3 regions of the Candidatus Caldatribacterium saccharofermentans genome follow, and region 1 is predicted to be linked to each of the others. Evidence: riboswitches for the same ligand, from Rfam matches in the RefSeq annotation. Region 1 holds a riboswitch; each other region holds the start of a gene.
What was found. A riboswitch is a leader RNA that binds a small molecule or an ion and turns the genes downstream of it on or off. The one in region 1 is predicted to bind cobalamin.
Positions count from the first base shown of each region.

Region 2: linked by a shared signal. The riboswitch ahead of ACPT9Q_RS08150 (energy-coupling factor ABC transporter permease) and the one ahead of ACPT9Q_RS00875 (hypothetical protein) in region 1 are both predicted to bind cobalamin.
Region 3: linked by a shared signal. The riboswitch ahead of ACPT9Q_RS06610 (sirohydrochlorin cobaltochelatase) and the one ahead of ACPT9Q_RS00875 (hypothetical protein) in region 1 are both predicted to bind cobalamin.

Region 1 covers NZ_CP187957.1:157,105-164,954, forward strand. The annotation lists gene ACPT9Q_RS00860 (FeoB small GTPase domain-containing protein) at 1-915, opposite strand, end outside; gene ACPT9Q_RS00865 (FeoA domain-containing protein) at 921-1,160, opposite strand; gene ACPT9Q_RS00870 (Fur family transcriptional regulator) at 1,182-1,625, opposite strand; cobalamin riboswitch at 1,699-1,871, shown strand; gene ACPT9Q_RS00875 (hypothetical protein) at 1,951-3,120, shown strand; gene hemC (hydroxymethylbilane synthase) at 3,117-3,983, shown strand; gene cobA (uroporphyrinogen-III C-methyltransferase) at 3,980-5,470, shown strand; gene hemB (porphobilinogen synthase) at 5,443-6,429, shown strand; gene hemL (glutamate-1-semialdehyde 2,1-aminomutase) at 6,432-7,850, shown strand, end outside.
Region 2 covers NZ_CP187957.1:1,603,938-1,611,787, forward strand. The annotation lists gene ACPT9Q_RS08130 (methyl-accepting chemotaxis protein) at 1-1,533, opposite strand, end outside; gene ACPT9Q_RS08135 (serpin family protein) at 1,765-3,981, shown strand; gene ACPT9Q_RS08140 (energy-coupling factor transporter transmembrane component T family protein) at 3,984-4,685, opposite strand; gene ACPT9Q_RS08145 (energy-coupling factor ABC transporter substrate-binding protein) at 4,685-4,951, opposite strand; gene ACPT9Q_RS08150 (energy-coupling factor ABC transporter permease) at 4,948-5,592, opposite strand; cobalamin riboswitch at 5,741-5,911, opposite strand; gene ACPT9Q_RS08155 ((2Fe-2S)-binding protein) at 5,958-6,395, opposite strand; gene ACPT9Q_RS08160 (MTH895/ArsE family thioredoxin-like protein) at 6,400-6,642, opposite strand; gene ACPT9Q_RS08165 (permease) at 6,657-7,712, opposite strand.
Region 3 covers NZ_CP187957.1:1,303,381-1,311,230, reverse strand. The annotation lists gene ACPT9Q_RS06635 (MG2 domain-containing protein) at 1-2,186, shown strand, start outside; gene pbpC (penicillin-binding protein 1C) at 2,183-4,405, shown strand; gene ACPT9Q_RS06625 (alpha/beta hydrolase) at 4,402-5,532, shown strand; gene ACPT9Q_RS06620 (DUF2179 domain-containing protein) at 5,469-6,002, shown strand; gene ACPT9Q_RS06615 (YjbQ family protein) at 6,022-6,417, opposite strand; cobalamin riboswitch at 6,477-6,645, shown strand; gene ACPT9Q_RS06610 (sirohydrochlorin cobaltochelatase) at 6,690-7,484, shown strand; gene ACPT9Q_RS06605 (precorrin-8X methylmutase) at 7,465-7,850, shown strand, end outside.

The DNA.
Region 1 (7,850 bases):
CCCCACGTCTTCAAGAAGACCCAGAACAAAGTAGAAGGCCAGAACATAAGGGAGAACAGCTCCCAAAGACACGTAAACCCCTGTGGAGAGAAGACCAAGAGACAGCTCAAAGTCAATGTGGCCGTCCACAGGCTTTCCGATAAGTATCTCATACCAGAGGGGATACCGGGAAAGCACGACCCCAAGACGCTCAAGAAGAGGGAGGTAGTACTGCTCAAAGAGCGGGTCAAGGAGGTGGATGAGACCTTCACCGATGAAGCGAACGGAAAAGAACATCCCCAAAAGGACCACAAAGCCAAAGAGCAATCCAGCTCCAGGAAGCAGGGTCACCCGCTGCAGCGTATCCCGCCAGGTGGGACGACGGTATGAAAACCGCTGCACTTCGCTGATAACCTTGCCGATTTCTTCCCAGCGCCGTGTGTGGTCAGGGGAAACAAAGTGAGGGATTCTTGCCTTTTGGAGGGCCGCAAGGAGGTTTTTGATGCCCTCCCCGGTGGTCGCAACAACCGGGACCACGGGAACTCCGAGGGTGCCCTCTAAGGCCTTGAGGTCGATGTCGATACCCTGCTTCTTTGCTTCATCCCACATATTGAGTGCCACAACCATAGGCTTCTGCCTTTCCGCAAGTTCAAAGGTGAGGTAGAGATTGCGTTCCAGGTTTCCCGCATCCACCACGTTGACGACAATGTCCGCTTCTTCCACAAGACGAGCGGCAATACGCTCGGCCTCAGCTATCCCTTCAAGGGAATACGTGCCCGGAGCATCGATGATTTCGTACAATTCTCCTCCGTGTTCCACGTAACTCCGCAAAAAGTCCACTGTTGTCCCCGGATAATTTGAGGAAAAAGCGTAGACACCGCTTATCTGGGTGAAAATAACGCTTTTCCCGACATTGGGGTTTCCCGCAAGGACGATTCGCCTTAGTGTTCTACCCGCACGAGAATCCTCTGGGCTATGCCTCTGCCCAGGGCGATCTCCTGCTGCCCCAGACGAATGACAACCGGTCCCTTGCCGATAATGGAGCTGACCTTTTCGATTCTCTTCCCGGGCACGACTCCGAGAACCCATAACCTCCTCACCATCCCTTCCCCACCATCAATCCGGACAATTTCTCCTTTTCCACCGGTTTCCATCTCCACCAGAGAACGGATGTCTTCCACAGTCTCAGCCCCCCTCGGATGTCACCGGCAACGCGGACACAAACCGTAGAAATAGATGTGATAGGAGTGAACGACAAATCCCTGTTTCTGCTCGAACTCCTTTCGCAGACGCTGCAAGAACTGCTCCTCTTCCTGGGTCATCCCCTCACAGTCCACAACCTGACCGCACTGGGTGCAGATCAGGTGGTGGTGGAACTGTGCCGTACGGCAAATCTCGTAGTGTTCCCTGCCATCGCCAAAGTTGACTTTTCGGAGAATCCCCATGCGCAGGAGAAGGTCAAGATTCCGGTACACCGTTGCTATGCCGACTTTCTTTTTCTTTGCCCTCAGATGCTCGTACACATCCTCGGCAGAGAGGTGCTGCCCTTTTTCCTCAAACACCTCAAGAATGGCCCGGCGCGAGGGTGTCGCTTTCTTGTTGAAGCGATGGAAAACATCTTTCCAGCTCTCCGGCAAGTCCTTCACCTCAATGAAAAATATTATCATTTTCCATTATAACAGACAATGTCAAGGACTCGCCTGCCGGACTCTACTCTGGTATAATTTTTCCCGTGCAGGTGCCCCTTGGGGCTGAAAAGGGAAGTGGGTGCAATTCCCACACGGTCGCGCCACTGTGATGGGGAGTCCCCTCCTCTATGCCACTGGGCAACCGGGAAGGCGGAGAGGACGATGAACCTCAGTCAGGAGACCTGCCTGCACAGAGAACTCTGTACTCGCGCTCGACGAGGAAGGAGTGGAAAGGTATGGATGTTCCCTCTCGGGGTAGCGAGTACCTCGGAGAGAGGGAAAAGTGAAAAAAGCGCTCCTTTTTGCCACCGGGGTCGATGAGCGCCTCCCCCTTGTCCTTCGGGAGCGCTACCTGGCCCTTCCGGAGAGGGAATTTCTGGGAATCCTCAGAGAAACCGGGTGTTCTGCCTTTGTCCTCCTTGAGACCTGCCAGCGACTTGAGGTGTACGGTACAGTAGAAGAAGAATCCTTCCGGAGAGAGGACCTCCTTCAGCGCCTTTTCCCCCTCCCTGGCCCTTACAGAACCTGTGTGTTTTACCTTGAGAACGCCGATGCTGTTCGGCGTCTCTTTCGAATTGCCGCAGGCCTTGAGTCGGCCCTCCGTGGTGAGGTGCATATCCTGGGGCAGCTGAAGCGAGCCTGGGAGAAGGCTCACCGGAACGGCCACACCAACAAACTCCTGAACGCCCTCTTTCAGGACGCCCTGCGAGTGGGGAAAAAAGTCCGGAGATCCCTCCGTAGAGAACAGGCGTTGAGGTCTTTCGGTTCCCTTGTCGCCGAGGTACTTGAAGAACTTCTGGGCTCCCTTGAGGGGAAAAGCGTCTGTATTCTCGGCTGGGGGACCCTGGGGCGCTCCGTCGCCGGGACACTCCTCTCCCGAAAAGCAGGAACAATCTTCGTCTTTTCGCGGCACCTCCACCACATTCCCCAGGAAAAGCCCTTCGTGGCGATTGCAGAGAAAAGCGTGCTCAAAGAAGTCCTCGCCCAATCCCACGCAGCGGTGTGCACTTCAGGCTCAGCTCGTCATCTCTTTGCCCCTGAAGACCTTGACGAAGCAGCCCTTCCTCAAGTGCTCGTTGACCTTGCTCTTCCCCGAGCTATCGACCCGGCGCTGGCTCAAGGAAAGAAGCTCCTGGACCTTGAGACCTTCCTCAATCTTGCCCGGGAACGAACCCTGCCCTTCGCTCAGGAGTCCGAACACCTCGAAGCATTGATCGCGGAAGAGGTCGAGCGCTTCCTGCGAAAATGGCGAGGCTTCCGGGCTGACCCCATCATCCGGAATATCGCCCGCTGCTTTGAGGAAACCTTTTTAGAAGCAGGAGGAGCAATCATTCAGACCTGCAACCGCGACGAACAGGAGCTACTACTCCTCAAGCACATGGAATGGGTGCGGAGGAAACTCTTCTGCAAAACGGCCGAACAGGTGCGACGGTTCTTTGAGGAGGAAAGATGAAGCAGGTCATTCGTGTCGGTACCCGTGGGAGTATACTGGCCCTCAAACAGACCGAAGAGGTTGTTGCCGCTTTGCAGAATATCCTTCCTTCTGCAGTTATCAAAGTGGTAACGATTCAAACCAGGGGAGATATACGGCACGATTCGACCTTCCCCGGAATCCAAGGAATGTTTGTGAAAGAACTCGAGGAAGCGCTCCTTCAGGGGAGTATCGATATCGCGGTGCACAGCCTTAAGGACCTCCCCACAACTTCTCCCCCGGGACTCACCCTCGCTGCCATTCTCCCCCGAAAGGACCCAAGAGACTGCCTGGTCTCCCAAGGCGGCCAGAAACTCCTGGAGCTCCCTCCGGGAAGTTCTGTTGGCACAGGGAGTCCTCGACGCGCCGTGCAGATTCTCAAGAAGCGACCCGACCTCCACGTTGTACCGCTGCGAGGAAACGTCACCACCCGCATGGCGAGAATGTGGGAAGGCAGAGTGGATGCTCTGGTTCTCGCCTATGCGGGACTTCTGCGCCTTGGGCTTGAAGGAGAGGTAGCGGAGGTCTTCGATCCCTGGAACTTTGTCCCTGCCCCCTCACAGGGCGTTATCGCCTGTGAAACCCGCTGTGGCGAGGGGTGGGAAAAGCTCCTTGCCCCCCTCCACCATCCTGAAACAGCGCAGGCTGTGAGTATCGAGCGGTTGTTCCTTTCTTGCATCGGAGGAGGCTGCCAGAAAGCCATCGGCGCCTTTGCAGAAGTTCAGAATGGGTGGGTACGGCTTGTGGGGATGCTCGAGGGGAGGGTGGGCTGGAGAGAAGGTCCCTTTGCAGCAGGCGAGGCCATAGTTCAAGACCTAGCTCAGGAGCTTGGGGGGAAACGATGAAGGGCAAGGTTTTCCTCACCGGTGCAGGCACAGGAAGTTTTCTCTACCTGACCCAATACGCTCGCTTCCTCCTGGAGAGGGCTGATGTCGTCGTCTACGACCGTCTCATCGACCACCGTATCCTCCAGTACACCCGGGATGGTGCTGAGCTCATTCCCGTCGGGAAGGCTCCCGGAAAGGCCCCGTGCACTCAAGAGGTAATCTGCCAGCTCCTTGCAGAGCGGGCAAAGAAGGGAACAATGGTTCTCCGCCTGAAAGGGGGCGATCCCTTTGTCTTCGGTCGGGGGGGTGAGGAAGCGGTGTACCTTGCAGCGCATGGAGTGCCCTTTGAGGTCGTTCCAGGGGTTTCCTCCGTGCACGTCGCTGCCGCCTGCGCTGGCATCCCCCTGACGTTTCGAGGAAAAAGCCGGTCCTTCCATGTTTTCAGTGGCCATCCTGAAGAGGCCCTGGCATCCCTCCCCTGGGAAGCCATTGCCCGTCTCCCAGGGACCCTGGTGTTCCTTATGGGAGGAACAACCCTCAACACCATTGTCGGGAACCTTCTTGCCTCTGGCAAAGATCCCAAAACCCCTGCATGCCTTGTCATGCAGGCGGGAAGTCCCTTCCAGCGTGTCGTCTCTGGGTCTTTGCTGGACATTACTCAGAAGAAAGTCACCTCGGGTCTGCATAACCCCCTGGTACTCTTCGTTGGAGAGGCGGTGAACTTCCATGGCATCCTCTTCAAGGGGGAATACACTCTCCCTCCCAGGCGGGTGATGGTGGTGGGGAGCACAGAGGTCCTCAGACAATACCAGAGGCTTAGCGACCTTGTGGTGTCCCTCGAAACGCAGGGTATTGTTCTTATCCCTGCCGCACTCCTCCGGGCCATACCGAACCACGAGGTCCTCAACGACCTCAGAGAGCGTTTGAGGCAGTTCGACGCACTCCTTTTCCCAAGCCAGAATGCCGCTTCGGTTGTTTTCGAAGCCCTACCGGACCTCCGCATCCTCCATGGCCTCAAAATATGGGCCATCGGAGCTAAAACGGCCCGGTGGCTCAGAGAACGGGGTATAACCGCAGACTACGTGGCGTCAGGAAGTGCAACCTCGTTTCTTGAGGAAACCCGGGATTTTCCACCACACCGGGTGGCCATCGTGACCTCCGGAAAGGAGGACCACAGATTGCAGAGAGAGTTCTCTAAGAGGGGATGGTTCTGCGAGGTCTTTCCCGCCTACTCCATGGTCTTCCGGACACATCTTTTCCCCTGCATCCAGGAAGAACTCCGCCAGGGACTTGACCTCATCGTCTTTTTGAGTCCCTCAGCCTACGAGGCTTTCTTTGCCGCCACTTCAACGATACCCCCCTGCCCCGTCTGGGCCATCGGCCATACCACCGCATCGTACCTTCTTGAGAAGAACGTCAAGGTATCCCGGGTGGTTTCCACACCCTCTTTAGAAGAAATCTGCGTGGAGGTGCTCCGATGGAGAGAACACCAGGAACCTTTGTGAGGAACCGACGTCTGCGTCGCTTCCCCACACTCCGGACCATGCTTCAGGAAACCCATCTTGTCCTTCAGGATTTCATCTGTCCGTTCTTCGTGGTACAGGGGCAAGGTATCCGGAAGGCCATTCCCCACCTCCCCGAGGTTTTCCTCTTCTCCCCCGATGAACTCCTGAGGGAAGCGGTCACCCTGCACGAAAAGGGGATCCAGGCCGTTCTCCTTTTCGGACGTTCCGAGCGGAAAGACGAGGTAGGAAGCGATGCCTGGAATCCTCACGGAGCGGTCCAGGAAGCCGTCCGGGTACTGAAAAGGGAGCTCCCAACACTCTTTGTGTTCACCGACGTCTGCCTCTGCGCGTACACCACATCAGGACACTGCGGCGTGGTACAGGGGCAACACATAGACAACGACCGCACTCTTGAGCACCTTGCCCGTGTAGCGCTTTCGCACTGCGAAGCCGGAGCCGATGGCATTGCACCCTCAGATATGATGGACGGCCATATTCTTGCTCTTCGAGAGGCTCTGGACCAGGCAGGATTCCAGGAAATCCCTATCATGGCATACAGTGCAAAATTCGCCTCTTCCCTCTATGAACCTTTTCGGGAGGCAGTGGACTCCACACCCCTTTTTGGTGATCGTTCTTCATACCAGCTTCCACCAGCCAACCTTCGCGAAGCCCTCAGGGAGGCACAGACAGACCTTTCCGAAGGAGCAGACATTCTCATGGTGAAACCCGCATTGCCGTACCTCGACGTTCTCCGGGTTTTTCGGGAACGTTTCCTTGTACCGCTTGCCGCCTTCCAGGTGAGCGGGGAATATGCCATGGTGAAGTATGCATCCCTCAATGGAGCCATCGACGAGAAAAAGGTTGCCCTCGAACTCCTTCTCTCCATCAAGAGGGCCGGTGCGGACCTCATCATCTCGTACTTTGCCCCCAAAATGCCCGAATGGCTCAGGGAGGAGTAACGATGGGATGGTATCCTCTTTTCCTCAACCTTGAAGGCAAGCGGTGTCTTGTGGTTGGGGGAGGAAAGGTTGCCACCCGAAAGGCTCTGCCCCTGATAGAGAAAGGGGGTGTGGTGACCGTCGTCGCTCCCCGGGTGAGTGAAATCCTGGAACGTCTCGGAAAGGAAGGCAAAATCACTCTCTGGAAGCGACCTTTCGCCTGGGGTGACCTCGAAGGACAGGACATCGTTTTCGCCGCCACCGACGATCCCGCCCTGAACGCTGCAATCGCCGAAGAGGCTCAAAAACGCAACATCCTGGTCAACGTGAGTAGTTCAAAGGACCAGGGGGACTTCATCACTCCTGCCTGTCTTGAAACCGAAGACCTGCTCCTTGCCCTGTCCACAAAAGGAAAGAACCCTGTGCAATCGGCAACCCTGAAAGCGTGGCTTTGGGAGACCTTCTCCGAGAGCAAGGAGAGAATCCCCAGAGGAAACGCTACCTGCCTCTCCCGGGCACTCCAGCTTTTTCCAGGAGGCGTCAACAGCCCCGTACGGTCCTTCAGAGCTGTGGGGCGATATCCCATCTTTATCCGGTACGGCAAAGGGAGCCATGTGGTGGATGAGGACGGCAAAACCTACCTCGACTGCATCATGTCCTGGGGAGCCCTCATCCTCGGCCATGCCCATCCCCGGGTCGCAAAAGCCCTGGCCGAACAGGTGGCCCTGGGAACGAGCTTCGGAATGAATCACGCTTTCGAGATTCTCCTTGCCGAGAAAATTCGCGAGCACTTCCCATCCATCGAGGCCCTCCGGATGGTGAATTCTGGTACCGAAGCGGTGATGAGCGCCCTACGACTTGCCCGTGCCGCTACGGGACGGAAGAAGGTGCTCAAGTTTGCCGGGTGCTACCACGGACACGTCGATGCTCTTCTTGTCGAGAGCGGTTCGGGAGGACTAACTTTTGGCATTCCTTCCTCTTTGGGTGTCCCCGAAGAATACACCCACCACACCATTGTTGTCCCATACAATGACCTCGAGGCAACACGAAAAGCTTTCGAGGACTTCGGCAAGGAACTTGCCGCGGTCATCGTTGAGCCAGTTGCCGGGAACATGGGCGTGGTGTTACCCCACCCGGAATTCCTTCTCCTTCTCCGTCAGTACACGGAGCGGTACGGCGCACTGCTCATTTTCGATGAAGTCATTACCGGGTTCCGTGTATCCCTTTCAGGATACCAGGGCCTCTGTGGTTTCCGCCCTGACCTCACCATCCTTGGGAAAATCGCAGGAGGTGGACTCCCCTTCGGCGTTTACGGGGGAAAAAGGGAGCTCATGCGCCTTGTGGCTCCTGAAGGAGGAGTGTACCAGGCGGGAACCCTCTCGGGGAATCCCTTAGCCACCCGGGCGGGGTACACCACCATAACCATCCTTGAAGAGGACCCT
Region 2 (7,850 bases), 810 kb from region 1:
CTCTGCCTCATCGGCAACGCTTCCACCCTCACGTACCGCCTCCTCGATGTTCCTCGTGACCTCATCAAGGGCTTCGGCGTTTCTCCCAATCCTTTCTTTGAGCGTCACCTCAAGGAGGTTGAGGTTCTTCTTCGAGAGTTCCTCGATGTTCTTCGCCTCATCACTCACCTCATGGACCCGTTCGTTGAGCTTCTGGAGCTCCTCTCCCTGGCGGTTTGCTCCGTCAGCAACCTGGGCAATGGTTTTCGTAATCTCCTGGGTTGCTCGAGAAATCTCACCGATAGACGAAGAAAGCTCCTCCGAAGAAGCAGCCAGAGTGGAAGCAGTGTTGGTAATCCGGGAAATCGTGTCCTGCAAGTTCTGCACCATGGTGGAGAGCGCTCGGGCGAGCACTCCTACTTCGTCGCGGCTGCGGACTGCTCGAACTTCCACCCGCAGGTCTCCCCGGGACACCTGTTCGGCCACCCGGGCCAGGACCTGTAAGGGGCGACCGATGGCCCCGGAGACCACAAAGATGAGAAGCCCTATTGCCACCGCTCCAGCAATTGCTATGAGAATCGACCGGAGGAAATCCCGGTTGGCCTGGGCAAAGACCTCTTCCTGGGGAACCACTGTTCCGGCAATCCAGGGCTCCCGGGTATCCCCCACGAAAAAGGGGACAAAGGTCTTGAGGGTGTACTTTTTCAAAGCTTCGGAGTATTCTACCCCGGTATACACTTCTCCTCTTTTCATTCGCTCCAGAATCACCGCCGCAGAGTTATCTTTGACCTCTCCCCAGATTTTCCCGATGCGGTCTTCCTGGGGGTGGGCGACCACGATACCCTTAGCCGAGACCAGGCGCAGGAAGCCGCTCCCGAGAACCCTTTTGCCGCTGAATCGCTCGTTCAGGGTGTCAAGGGCGATGTCCACGCCGGCCACCCCCACCACTACCCCGTTTTTGCGGATGGGTACCGAGAAGGTGGTCAGGAGGGTCTTTTTTCCAGCGATTTCGTACTCGTAGGGCTCAAGGAGCACCTCGTTCCCGGAGTTTCGGGCTAAAAGGTAGTAGTCTCCGGCTCCCGGGGTTTCATAATCCCGGAGGGGTTCTTCGGAGATTTTTCCCTGATCCCGGAAAAAATAGGGGATGAAGCGACCGGTCTCATCGTGTCCTTCAGTTCCCCGGTATTTTTCATCCAGACCGTCTAAGGCGTTGGGCTCAAAGCACGCCCACGTCCCTAAAAAATCCTCATTCTCTTCCAGGATTTTCCGTAACATTCCCCTCAGGACCTCCCGCCGGTGCTCCTGCGGGATGGACTCAAAGGCTGAAAATCCTTGAGCCATGGTCCTGGCGGCATTCATGGCCACTTCCAGGATGGCATCGGCTTCATTGGCCAATTCCCTGGCAGTAGCCTCCATCACCGCCCGGGCGTTCTCGTAGGCACGGTTGCGGCTTTGCAGGTTCTGCCACACCACGATACCCAGAAGAGCCGCAACCACCGGGATGAGGATGAAAACGAGCATCTTCCCCCGCACTGAGTGAAAGCCCCGTATCATGGTGTATCCCCCCAAGGTGTTTTTGCCACTATTTTAGCAGGAGAAAATAAAAATCGTTGCCAACCTGCTCAGGGATATTCCCCTGACGCTCTTTTCTCCCCAACCTTGTTTTTCCTCTGGATGATTCTGGGAAAAGTCAAAGGAAAAAGTGAACGATGAGAGGAGATTGGCACTGACCAAGGACCAAGGTGGTGTATACTGGAAAAAGCAGCACAGAGAGGAGGGGAGAGGATGAAGCGTTTCCTTCTGGTTCTTTTGTTTCCGGTGTTGCTTTTCCTTCACCGTGGAGGGGTCTTCGCCCTGCCCTGGGAGCACATTGTGCTCATCGATGACCCCGAGTTCGTGCGCCTTGTAGCCGTGCCAAACCCCGACCACCGCCTCTTCTGGGCCACAGATTACGTCCTTGAGGTGCAGGCCCGAAATCCTGCACAGCCGGTTGAGGTTTCGTACCTCATCCTTGCAGGGAGTGCCACTCCCGAAAGACCTTCGCAGGGGGTGGAGGTCCGGGGGAACACTTTCATCGCCGGGTGGGAAGAGGAGAAGCAGCTGTATTTCCACACCGAGGTGGGAGGATGGGCCCGCCCGGAATTCCAGGCTAACCCCCAGTATTTCCCTTTACCCCACTACCGGACCTGCGTGCTCCTTCTTGCCCGCTATGAGAAGGTGTACCTCGTCTTCCTGCGGGAGAACGACGGGTACCTGATGTACCGGGTTTTCCAGGGAGGTCCTTTCACCGAGCTTGAGGTGGATGGTCTTGCCCGGGTGACGAGGGTAGGGGAGGAGTTTGAGGTTCGCTCTCTGGGTGGACCGGTGGAGGTGGGCCTCTGGGCGGAAGGAGCATACCTCCACGACGAGGTTGCCGGCTATGCCCGTCCTGAGTTTCAGGAGAATCCCAAACGGTACCGCATCCCCCACTACGGGATGTTCTTCTTCCTCGTGGCCCGGTATGGGCGGCTCGGGCTCATTGTGGGGAACGAGAACGACGGCTACCTTGGGGCTGTGACCTTCTCCGGTTCCCGTCTCCTTCAGGAGGAACGCATCCCGGGTCTTGGCATCCTGCGGGGGCTGGGAGGGCCGGAGGTCGAGGTTCTGGCCTCAGAAGGTGTTCCGGTGGAGGTCTCTCACTTCTCCTTTGACGGCACCTGCTGGCAGCACGAAGTGGGGGGATGGGCTCACCCGGAGTTTGAACCGAACCCCCAGCGCTTTTCTCTGAAACACTACACCCCCGGATTCCTCATGCTCAGTCGGTACGAGAAGAGTGCCCTGTTTTTCTACAACGAGAACGACGGGCAGCTGGGCATTCTGCCCCTTGCGGGGGATGACCCGGATCTTCAGGCGCGGGTGGTTGCTGCCCAGGGGGATTTTGGGTTCCGTCTGTTTTCGAGGCTCCTTGATGAAGAGACGGGGAACGTCGCCCTCTCGCCTTTTGGCCTTTTTCTGCCTCTGGCCGTAACCTGTGCCGGAGCCTGTGGGGAAACCCAGAAATCCATAGCCCTGGCGCTTGGCCTTGAGGGTCTTGGGCTTCGGGAAGTCCAGGAGGGCCATGCGGCGCTTCTTGGAAGCCTTCACGAGGAAGACCCCGGGGTATTGCTTCACAAAGCCTGCGCCCTCTGGGTCAGGCAGGGTTTGCCGGTCAGGGAGGAGTTCCTCTCCGCAGGCAGGGAGGGATACGGTGCCGAGGTGAGGGTGCTCGACGTCGCCCATCCCGGAGCCCTTGAGGCAGTGAACGGCTGGGTTCGAGAGCACACTAAAGGAACAATCGAGCAGATTCTCGAGCGTATCGACCCGGAAACTCTTGTGATCGTCACGAGTGCAGTGTTTTTCCGAGGCGCCTGGACGGTGGCTTTCGACAGGGGTGAAACGAGGCCCGGTCCATTTTTCCTTCCCGAGGGAGGAACGAAAACCTGTCTGTTCATGACCCGGTCGGGGGTCTATCGGTACCTTAAGGGAGAGGATTTCCAGGCGGTGGCCATCCCCTACGGAAAAGAAGGACGGTTCGGCATGTACCTCTTCCTTCCCGACCCCGGTGTAGACCTTGAGGATTTCATCCGTTCCCTGAGCTGGGAACGCTGGGAGGCTCTGGTAAGGGGGTTTCGGGAGCGGGAGGGGACGGTGAGCCTGCCCAGGTTCCGTCTCGCGTATGGTGCGAAGGAGCTCCGGGATGTGCTGAAACGCCTGGGGATGGGCCCTGCGCTGGTGCCCGGGGCGGATTTCTGCAACCTCCTTGAGGGTGAGGCCTACATAAGTAGCGTCGTGCACCGGGCTTTTGTGGAAGTGCACGAAGAAGGCACCGAGGCTTCAGCGGCCTCGGCCGTGGTGGTGTCGAGGGGAATGGGGGAGACCTTCACCATGGTGGTCAACCGCCCTTTCTTTTTCGCCATACGGGATGACAGGACGGGAGCGCTCCTCTTTCTGGGTGGGGTTTTCGACCCGGAAGACGTTATCTGAGGTCATGAAAGGAAGGCTACAGCGCAGCCCAGACCGGCAATGTACGCCAGGATGACGGCAAGGCGCCTCCCTGAGAACGTGTATGGCTTCTCCCAGGAGGGGATGAAGCCGGGGAAGAGGCGTGAGTCAAGAGCTTCTTTCGTCCTCTCGTAGTGGGTGAGGGCATTCTTGAAAAGGAGTGCTCCAATCTTTCCGCTGTTTCGGATGGCAAGGCGCCAGGTCCGGAATCCTCCCCGAAGACCTATGGTCACCACGAGACGGTGGTATTCCTCTTCAAGGACAAGGATGAAGTGTTCCATGCCCTGGGCGATGGTACAGAACTCCCGAAGTGTCCGGAAGCGTGAGAGAAAGAGGAAGATATCCCCCGGGGGAGTGGTGAAGAGAAAGAAGGTCAGGGCGAAAGCCGAGAAAGCGGCGCGGAGGACCACAAGGAGGACGAAATCCAGGGGGTATTCAAGAAGAAGGACAAAACTGGAACTACCGACAAAGCCCAGGAGGGTGAGTGTGGAGCGCAGGACCCACCGCCAGGGTGTTCGGAAGAAGAGGTGGAGGGAAAGGAAAAGCCCAATGTTTGCGGCAAGGAGCGCACCACTTCTTGAGAATCCCAAAAGGACGATGGGGAAAAACACGACGAGCATTTTCTCCCCCGGGTGCATGGTGCGCCCCCGACTTTCACAGGCGAACATCACAACGTGCCGGAACATCAGTGCGTGCTTCGCTTCCCGAGGATGTACCCGATGATGAGCCCTCCTGTAGCTGCCTGCAGGGCAAAAATCAGGGTTTCGATTTCCCCTGAGGGTGGTTCCCAGAGGGGGGAGAACCAGGGGCTGAAATCCGGGGCGATTTCCTGAATGAGTGCCTGGGCTTCTTCATCGGCTCCTGCAAGATCTCCCTGGTGCTGTCCAAGGCGGAGAGAAACGAAAAAGAGCACCACGCAGCAGAGGAAAAGCAGGAGAATCTTCCCCTTCATGCTATCCTCACCCCCAGACGGGTAAGTTCAGCGCCCATTCGGGCCCGGAGGTATTCAAAAAGCGCCACGGTCAAAAGCCCCTCCATGACGGCCAGGGGGACCTGGGTGACGGCAAAAAGGGCCATGAACCTGGCGAAGGAGAGGAGGAAAGACCGTCCCGGAAAAGCCAGGGCAAGCTGAAAAGAGGTAACCACGTAGGTGGCAAGGTCAGCTGTGAAGGCGGCAAAGAAGACGGCCACAGTCAAACGGTATCTTCGCAGGAGCTGGAACACCAGGAATCCTGTGAGGGGTCCCGCAATGCCCATGGAGAGGATGTTGGCTCCCAGGGTGGTGATGCCCCCATGGGCTAAAAGGAGCGCCTGGAAGAGGAGGACAAGAGACGAGAGAAAAGCGGTGACCACAGGACCGAAGAGAATGCTTGAGAGTCCTGTCCCTGTGGGGTGGGAACAGGAACCGGTGACCGAGGGCAGTTTCAGGGCAGAGAGGAGGAAAATGTACGCTCCGGCCAGGGCAAGGAACATTCTGGTGTGGGGATCCTGCATCCTTCGCACCTGCAGAAACCCCAGAAAGACCAGGGGAGCACTCAGGGCGAAGTACACCCCGCACCACAGGGGTGGCAGGAATCCCTCTGAGATGTGCATGGCGTACACGGGGGAAGTGCAAAAGAGAAAACCTGCTGCACTAAAGAGAGCCACGAGAAGAACACGCACAGGGTCCACCTCCTTTGAGGAACAAAAATGCCCCTCCAGAAAGAGGGGCAGTATCTTTGCCATTGCCCTTCCCTCCGAAGGGTTAGCATCGTTGAGGGCAGGTCTCCTGGCTCACGGGTCATCCTCCTCCCACCTTCCCAGGTGTTCCCCAGTGGTTGGGATTCGTCGCCGTATACAGTAGCGGGGGCTGCAGCGGATTTTCACCGCTTTCCCTTTTAAGCCTTAAGGCACCCTCAACGGACGGTATTCACTTTTTGCAACATTATAGATTCTGAAGGGGAATCTTTCAAGGGTTACTACTGGCTCTGTGGCGATACCCTGCAAGCTTTCTCAAGGATTTTTGCGATTTCTCCGTGACAGCACCGTCCTGAAGGATTCTCAGTAAGACAAAACCCCTTACTTCCGGCGCCGGTCATCCTCTGGATGTCTTCTAGGGTTCTTGCTCCCTGGCGGATGGCAGAGCGTATCTCCTCTTCCGTGACCCGACTGCAGTAACAGATGTACTTCGGAAAAGCTCCGTCCTTGTACCATACGGGAATCTTGAGGTCTTCTTTCTTCAGGGTCTTCCCAGAGGCATCAAAGTAGACCACCGGGCAATGTGGATTGAGGCAAAGGTGGTAAGTCGTCGTTTCGTGTACGGTGTCCCTCAGGGCCTCCCTCACCAGGTGCTTCACAGTGAGGGCCAGAACGTTCTGACCCTCACTGTGGCATACAGGGCATGACGCTTTCTTCATGGTCTCACGAACGGAGTTTTTGAAGGGCTTCTTTGAGCTCCTCAACGGTTGGGACTTTCCCGGAAAAGAGCACCGTTCCGTCAACGACCACGGCAGGGGTCATGCGGACTCCCATTTTAGCGAACTCTCTGGGGTCGGCAACGTGAGTCACCTCTGCATCAATCCCCAGGGCCCTGCACGCTTCTCGGACGTTGTGTTCAGTTGCCTTGCACTTCGGGCATCCCATGCCGAAAACGGCAATGTTCACGGGTATCCACCTCCTCAGGGAGCGAAAATGAAATTCCCGAAAAACCAGCCGACCACTGTACCGAGGAGGACAATGGTCGCAACGTACACCAGAGCTTTCTTTCCCCCGAAGACCCGGGCGATGGCCAGCCAGTTGGGGAGGCTCAGGCCGGGTCCAGTGAGGAGGAGAGCCAGCGCTGGTCCCTTGCCCATGCCGAGTTTCATAAGGGTGCTCACGAAAGGCGCTTCGGTGAGCGTGGCGAAGTAACTTACAGCACCGATGAGCGTGGCAAGGAAGGAGGACCGGATGCTGTTCCCCCCAAGCCAGGTACGAATCCAGGTCTCAGGGAGGAGCTTTCCGATAACGCCGACCACGAAAACACCAAGAAGAAGCAGGGGAAAGATGAGCCGCACAAACCAGAAGGTTTCCCGAAGCCATTCCTGTATGGCTTTCGGGGGAAAGGCAAGCTTTGCGTACGTGGCGAAGATCGCAGTCAGTGCCGCCCAGAGGATGACCTTGTGGAGGTAGGGTCCGCTCCGAATGAGGTAATTGGGGAGGAGAAGGGAAAGGAGAACGAGGAAGAGGAGAAAGGCGCTTCGCCTCTCAAGAATCGCACCTTTTGGCTGACTACTACCTCCTTCGGAAGACACGGGTACTGTGTGCTCTCTCTGGAAAGCGAGGCTCATGATGCTGCCGACAAGAAAAGCCATGATGATCGCCGCGACCACCCGGGCGAAGGCCATAGAGGCTCCAAGGAGGCTTCCAGTGTAGGTGAGGGCAAGGACATTGGTGGCTGGGGCCACCCAGAGGATGATGAAGGCAACACCAACAGTCGCACCGCCAAAATAGAGACCACTGGCAACAGGAATCACCGTGCAGGAACAGGCGGCAACAAAGAAGCTTGCTATGCTGGCCAGGGAGAACGAGGAAAGTTTCGACCGTTTCTCGCCGAGGTATTCGAGGATAACTTCCCGGTTGATGAAGCTGACGATGCCCCCTGCAAGGAGAAAGGCAGGCACAAGACAGGTGAGAACGTGCGTGGCCACGTAGTCCTTCAAAGCCAAAAATCCGGCCACGACCACATCGCGCATGGTGCCTTCACCCCTGGGTATTGTTCTCCCTCCATTATACTCTCCGCGTCAACATTGCCCCAGTGTGGAGTTTTTCGGTGTTCTGGGGTTCGCCAGAGGTTTACTTCAGGTATAATTGAGAAAAGGGGGTTAGAAAAG
Region 3 (7,850 bases), 1.1 Mb from region 1:
TTGGCATCCTTGCGCTCACCAATGAACCCGTCCCCGACCTCCTGGGGTTCTTTTCCGCCAAACGGCGCCTTGGGGTCGGAACCTTTGACCTTTACAGCAATCTCATTCTGGGTGAACCCTCAACAACTCCCCTGCTCCATCCAGCTGGAGGTGCTCCAGAAGAGGCCTTCCTCAAGGCACAGCTCTCCTTCCTCCGTCCTGCATTCTTCAAAATCCTCTCCCTCTTCGTCCCGGGTCTTGTCACCGACAAAGAGGGAAAGGTCACGCTTGAGCTTGCCCTTCCCGATGTGGCCACAACAGCGCGAATAGCGGCCCTGGCCTTTAAGGAAGACCGGCTCGGCACCGGCGCCACAGAGGTTCTCCTTGAGGAGGAGATTGTCGCCGAGGTTCTCCATCCCAGGGCTCTGGCTCCAGGAGACTCTTTTACCATCCCGGTCACGGTTTTCTCGAAAAACGATACCCCCACTCAGGTGACGCTCACCCTTTCGACCAATGACCTCCTCGAGGTTACCCCGAAAGAAGTCACCCTCACCCTCCCACCCCGGGGGAAAGACGTGGCCTACTTTTCGGCAAAAACTTTGGGGATTGTCGGAGATGCGGAGATGACCCTTCTTGTGCGCTTTGCAGAAAGGACAAAGCGCGAGTCCTTCCGCTTCCCTGTTCGTCCGGCCACGCCGAAAATCACCGTCTCCCTTGCCGGAAGCGTTAACCCCGGTGAGGAGGAAACCCTGGACATTCCGGAGAATTTCGTGACCCGGACTTTTGGGGGGCAACTGCTTCTCTCTGGCACTCCCGATGTGGACCTCAGGCGTCTTGCCTCAATCCTCTGGGAGTACCCGTACGGGTGCCTGGAGCAGACGACGTCAAGTGGCTGGGTGGCCCTGCTTCTTCCAGAATACCTGCAGGACCTTGACCCCCTCCTTGCTCCTCGGGCACTGGCCGAAAAACACCTCATGCGGAAGATTCGCCGAATCCTCTCCCTCCAGACCCCTGATGGTGGCTTCAGTGCCTGGCCGGGAGGGGAAAGCCGTCCCTGGGATTCGGCGTACGCCTACCACTTCCTCCTGGAGGCGCACAAACGGGGTGTGGACATTCCCTCCTCATCCCTTGAGGAAGCCAAAAGCTACCTCCTGCGCTTTCTCACCATGCCACCGTACACCACCTGGGAAGAAGAACTCCGGGATTTCTACACTGCCAAAGCCTACGCTGCCTATGTCCTTGCGCTTTCTGGAGAGAGGCCGTTGAGTACCCTTGAGGAACTCCGGGAAAAACGAACGTCCCTCAGGGGGTCAGGAGTCTTCTTCCTCGCCCTCACCTATGCGCTCCTTGGTCAAAAGGACCTTGCCCGTAGCCTAGTTGGGGAGTGGACGCCTGGTTTCTCCGGAGAGCCTCAAAGCGGTGGGGTGTACGAATCGCCCCTGCGGGAGGGGGCTTTAGCCCTCCTCCTTGAGCTTGAGCTTGACCCCACCCACACCCGGGCAACGTACCTTGCGGGGAAACTCCAGGAGGTTCTCAGGGAACGGGCATACCTTTCCACCCAGGAAGCGGCGTTTCTCCTCCTTGCCCTTTCCCGGTACTTTGCTCAGGAAAAGCGAGCCGAAACCTTCGAAGCGAAAATCCTTGGGAAAACCGGCGAGACCCTTGCCTCCTTTAGCGGCAGGGACCGGGCAAGTCTTGACCTCACCCTCCTCCCCTCCCCGCCGTGGACCATCCGGAACGAAGGCCAGGGGAAGATCTTCTACCTTCTCCATACCGAGGGTGTGCCGGCAACGCCTCCATCACCCTGGGACCGGGGCATGGCGGTCCGGAGGACGTACCTCGATGCCTCAGGGAATCCCCTGAAAGACCCTGTTCCCCGGGGTGAGGACATTCTGGTCCTTCTTGAGCTTGAAGCCCCAAGGCCCCTCGACAACGTCGTGGTGGTGGACCTTCTCCCCGGAGGACTGGAGTTCGCCCACTTTGAAACCTCTGGGGAAACCGGGGAAGCAACGCTCACGGTCTTTGTGGATCGCCGGGACGACCGGGTGGTGTTCTTCTTCTCGCACCTTGAAGGGAAGGTATCATACCGCTACCGCGTCACGGCCATTACCCCCGGGACGTTCACCGTAGCTCCAATACAGGCAGAGTGCATGTACAATCCAGGGATATCGAGTCTCTCTGGAGGTGGAACGCTCCGGGTGGAATGATGCGGAAAAGAGGACGCAGCATTCTCTGGAGTGTGCTTGTAGGAGGTGTGGTCCTTTGTGGGGGAGGGATGTACCTTCTCTCCCTCCCCCTTGAGGTGACTCCTTTTTGTACCTATACTTCTTCTTTTGCGCTCTACGACCGGGAGGGACGGCTGCTCTGCCTTCTTCGCTCTCCAGACGATGCATGGCTCATCCCAGTACCCCTCAAAGAGATGGGGCAGTGGATGCCCCTCCTTGCGGTGGAGAGCGAGGACCGGAGATTCTTCAGCCACCCCGGTGTGGATTTCCTCGCCCTGGGTCGGGCAATCTGGCAGAATCTGTGTGCCCGGAAGGTGGTCTCTGGAGCCTCCACCATCACCACACAGCTTGTGCGGCTTGTTCTGCCCCGGGAAAGAACCCTGAAGGTCAAACTCAGCGAATACCTTCTGGCGCTGCGCCTTGAGCGCATCCTGAAAAAGGAGGACATCCTCGAGTCGTACCTCAACCGGATTCCCCTCGGGGGCAACATCAAAGGGGTTGAGGCCGCTTCCTGGTACTATTTCGGCAAAAGCGCAAAGGACCTCACCCTCCTTGAGGCCGCTTCTTTGGTGAGCCTTTTCCCTGCTCCAGAACGGTTCCGGCCCGACAAAAACCCTGAAGGTTTCCTGAAGCGGCGGAATGCCCTTCTTGAACGTCTCTGCCGAAGAGGCATCATCTCTCAGGAAGCATACGCCCTGTACGCCTCTTCTCCCCCTCCCATCCCCCGGGGCTTTCCCCGTCTGGCATACCACGCCGCCTGGTTCCTGCGGCAAACCACGACTGCGTCCCGGGTTGTCTCCTCCCTTTCCTTTTCCCTCGAGGAGTGGCTTGAGCGGTTCCTCAACGAGGCTCTGACTACTTTACCCCGGGAAATCACCGCCTGCGCGGTGGTGGTGGAGAACAGTACCGGCGCAATCCTCGCCTATGTGGGGAACGCCCGCTTCCGCAGAGATCCCGAGCAGGCTTTTGTGGACTGCCTCCAGGCCCCTCGCTCTCCGGGCTCTACCCTGAAGCCTTTTGTGTACGCCCGGGCGTTCGACCGGGGGCTTCTCGTCCCCTCAAGCATCATCGCCGACACCCCTTTTGGCCTTCGCGGGAACGTCCCCCGCAACTTCGACGAAGGCTTCCGGGGACCGGTGAGCTGCGAGATGGCCCTGGCCCTGTCCCTGAACGTCCCGGCCGTGCGGGTGGCTCGAAAGGTTGGCCTTGAGGACGTTCTGGGTCTTCTGCAGACTTTGGGATTCTCCGGGTTGCAAAGGAGCGCCGATTTCTACGGGGACTCCCTGGTCCTTGGGGGATGCGAGGTAACGCCCCTGGAACTCGCCAGGGCGTACACCGCCCTCTCCCGCCTTGGGGAGGCAATCTCCCTGAGTTTCTTCCGCGAGGACGAAGGCCCGCAGAACAAGCGGATATTCTCTCCGGGAAGCGCCTACATGGTTGCCGAAATCCTCGCCGACCGTTTCCGCTTCAACCCTCTCCCGAAAAGGACACTCCCCACGCCCCTTTGTGCTTTCAAAACCGGAACCTCTTACGGCCTTCGGGATGCCTGGACCGTGGCGTACAACCCCCGTTACACGGTCCTTGTGTGGTTTGGGGATCCCCGGGGCCTGCCCCACGAGGAACTCGTGGGGATACGTCTTGCCGCCCCCTGTGCCCTGCGCATCATGGAGCACCTCATGGGGAGAGAACGGGTGTGGTATGGGTGTCCCAAGGATATCGAGTGGCGGGAGGTCTGTCCGGTTTCGGGGAAAATCGCCTCAGCCCGCTGTGAGGGAAAAATCCTTGCACCCTTCCTTAAGGGCGTCTCTCCCCTTGAGGTCTGCGACCTCCACACCACTTCCCCGGAAAATCCATCCTTCCCCTGGCCTGGGGAAGTCCAGGCTGCCCTGGGAAGACCGGACGCCGTTCCTCTTGCCATCGTCTCCCCGGTCCCCGGCCGGCGGTACTTCACCCTTCCCGGTGCGTCTTTTCTCCGTCTTCCTCTCCGCGCCGAAGGGGGAAAGGGACCCATCTTCTGGTTCGTGGATGGAACATACGCCGGACAGAGCCAGCCCGGGGGGACCCTCTTCGTCTCCCTTCCCCTGGGAGAGCATCGCATCATTGCCTCTGACAAAAGCGGCCAGAGCGATACCACTGAGGTTGTGGTGAGCCCTACAGCCTTCGCAAAGACCCGAAGGGATTTCGGAGCTCCCTCGCCATGATCCGCAAAAGGCATACCCCGGCGCTCCAGAGTACAACGGTTCTCGTGCTCTTCTTCCTCCTTCTGAGCTACATCTCCTTAGAGAACGCTGCCTCAATCCTCTCCCGAAAGCTTCAAGAACAGTTTGCCTTTTCTTTTTGGGAAAACGAAAGGATGAAGGACGAATTCGCCCGCTTTTTTGGCCTGAAAAGACCGGAGACGGGAAAGCCCCTCTTCATGCCTCCTCCAATCCTTGCCGACTACGCCGAGGCCCTGGTCTACAAGGATATCCCTTATGGGAAAAAGAAGGGACAGACACTCGATATCCTCGTGCCTTTACGTCTTCGCAGCGACGAAAAGCTTCCGGTGTTCGTCTTCGTCCACGGAGGAACCTGGATTGGAGGCTCAAAGGACGAGGTCCTCTACAGCCACTTCGCCCGGGAGGTCCTCAAAGCGGGGTACCTCTTCGTGAGTCTGGACTATCGGGTTTACCCGAAGGTCCGCTTTTCGGGAATCCTCGGGGATATCCGCCAGGCACTGCTCTGGCTTTTTACCCACATCGAGGAATACGGGGGGCGAAAGAAGTTTGTCCTCTGCGGCCACTCCGCTGGGGCGCACCTTGTAGCCCTGGCCACCGTGCAGCATGGCGTGCTCCCGGAGGATGTCCTGAGGAGCATCACCCAGGTATTCCTCCTGAGTGGCCCCTACGACCTTCCCGCATATGACGAAACCCTCGATATCCCCTTCAAAAACCTCATCCGCCGGGTATTCTTCGACCTCTTTGAGGGGAGGAACAACCTCAGGGAGCTCTCCCCGGTTTTCCAGGTGGAGCACACCCATATCTCCTATGTTCTTGTGGTTGGAGAAAGAGACGAAATCACCCCCAGGGAGCAATCGGAGAAACTCCTCGCGAAGCTCCTTGAGAAGAACAACACCGCTTTCCTCTTTGTGGTCCCGAACGTGGGTCACGGAGGAACGCTTTTTGTCCTCAACCCTGATTTTGACCGGGAGAGGGTCTTTGCTCCTATCTTTCGCACCCTTCTTGAGCAGAGTGCAGAAACGTCATGGTACAATAGGGGAGAATCATGGAGGGGTTCGACTGGTACGGGAACGTCATACTGCCACTTTTTGTCTTCGCTTCCCGGGTAGGCGATGTGAGCCTGGGAACCCTGCGCATCATCCTCACCGCCCGCGGGAAGAGGAGCCTTGCCCCGCTCCTTGGGTTCTTCGAGGTCCTCATCTGGATTGTAGTGGTGAGCCAGCTCATCACCCATGCAAGGACGCCTTTTGCCTTCCTGGGGTACGCCGCAGGATTTGCCCTGGGGAACTTCCTGGGTATCTACATTGAAGAGTGGTTCGCCATAGGGTACGTCATCGTGCGAGTGATCCTGCAGCAGGACGGAGAGCGGCTCTTTTCTGCCCTAAAGCGCGAAGGATTCGGCGTCACGGTTTTCAACGGACAGGGCACCCGGGGACCGGTGAAACTCATTTTCACCGTGGTCCGGCGAAGGGACCTCCGGAAAGTCCTCAGCATCATTCGCGCCGTCAGTCCTTCGGCCTTCTTCTCGGTGGAGGACATCCGGGCAGCCCACGCCGGGGTCTTTCCCAAAGACCAGTGAGGCGGGGGAACGAGGTGACTCAGTTCCCCCAGCGAGCAGAAGAAGGAATGACGAGGACGTACACCGAACGCTTCTTTGGACCATTGAACTCGTAGAAGTAGATCCGCTGGTCCTCCCCAAGAAGGAGCCTGCCCCGGTGGGCGATGAGGACCTCGGTAGGAGCCACAAAGGCCGCACCGGTTTCCGGCTTTTCAAACTCTTCTCTCTCCAGGACCTTCTTCAAGAGGTCATTGAGCGGCGGCTCTGAGGTCCTGGGTTTTCCGGCCTGGATGTTGACCGCCGCATCGCCGTGAGGGACGTAGACGAAGACTCCAGCTTCCTCGACCTGGGCTTCCGCCACAATCCGGGCCACCTGATCCGTGATGTCGATGACTTCTTCTTTCGCCGTGGTCTCAAGCGTTATCGTCTGGAGCATGCGCCATCCCTCCTCTGGCTACTTTGTGGTTTATTGTACCACGCCCATGGTATAATACGGAAAAAGGGTCCTTCCTGGGTGTTCGGGAAGCCGGTGCGAATCCGGCACGGTCCCGCCACTGTGAGAAGGGACGAAAGGCCCACGATGCCACCGGGGAAAGTCCGGGAAGGCGGGTCGAGTAGGCTTGGACCTTCGAGTCAGGAGACCGGCCCGGGAAGCGGTGCTCGTTCTCTGCGGAGGACAGAGAACGGAGCTTTTCTTTTTTGAGGACGATGAGGACCGCCATACTCTTTGCGGCTTTTGGCACAACGCAACCGGAGCCCCTGGAGGACTTTGAGGGCTTCCTGAAGCGGGCACAGGAAGTCCTGAGAGGCGTCGGGGTTTTCTCGTCTTTTGTTTCCCCCACGGTGCAAAGACACCACGGGATGGAAGGTCTCCTCACCACCTTCGGACAGATCCACGACGCAGGGTACACCCGTGTGGTCGTCCAGCCGCTTCTCATTGTCCCTGGAGCGGTGTACACTGCAGTCCTGAACTTCTGCGCTGCTCTCACAACCCTCAGGGATATCCGGGGAAACCCCCTCTTTGCGGAAATGCTCTTCGGACGAGCGCTCCTTGGAACACCAGAGGACCAAAAAGCGGTGGTCGCTGCCTTCACCCCCCTTGTGGCCCCGCACCTCAAAGACCGGGGTACAGCCATCGTCTTTGTAGGGCACGGAAGCAGAGAGGGCGAAAGTGCCTACAGGGAATTCGACAGGCTCGTAACCCGGGCTTTCGGCCCCCAAAGCGGTGTGGTGGTGCTTGAGGGAAGCCCGAACCTTGCAGAGCTCCTCCCAAGGCTCAGAAAGATCGCACAGAGGGTCATCCTCTGGCCCCTCATGTTCTTTACTGGACACCACTTCAAAAAAGATATCGCCGAAGGCCGTGGTTCCTTAAGAGAAAGACTCAGAGAGGAAGGGTTCACGGTGGAAGTTCTCCCCCGGGGACTCCTTCAGGAGGAAACTTTCGTGAGGATGCTCTGGGAGAGAGTGGAGGAACTCCTCACCCATGCGGGGACAGGACATTGAGCGGCTGAGCCTCAGGATGATCCGGAGCATCCTTCCATCCTACGCCCTGCCTGAAGCGTACACCTTCCTCTTTGAGCGGATTGTCCATGCCACGGCCGACTTCTCGCTCCTTCCACTTCTTGTGCTCAAAGAGGGGTTTATTGAGTGTTTCTTCGAGAGCCTGACCCCGGGGTACACCATTTTCTGTGATGTAGCGATGGTGCAAAGCGGTGTGAACGAGAAGCTCCTCAAGAAATCCGGAGTGCAGCTTGTCACCTTCGTGCACACGAAAGCGTGTGACCAAAGATCCAGAAAGCACCGCCTCACCCGGGCGGCGGCCTCGGTGGATTTTGCCTGCGAGCAGGGTATCCGGGGGTTCGTTTTCGG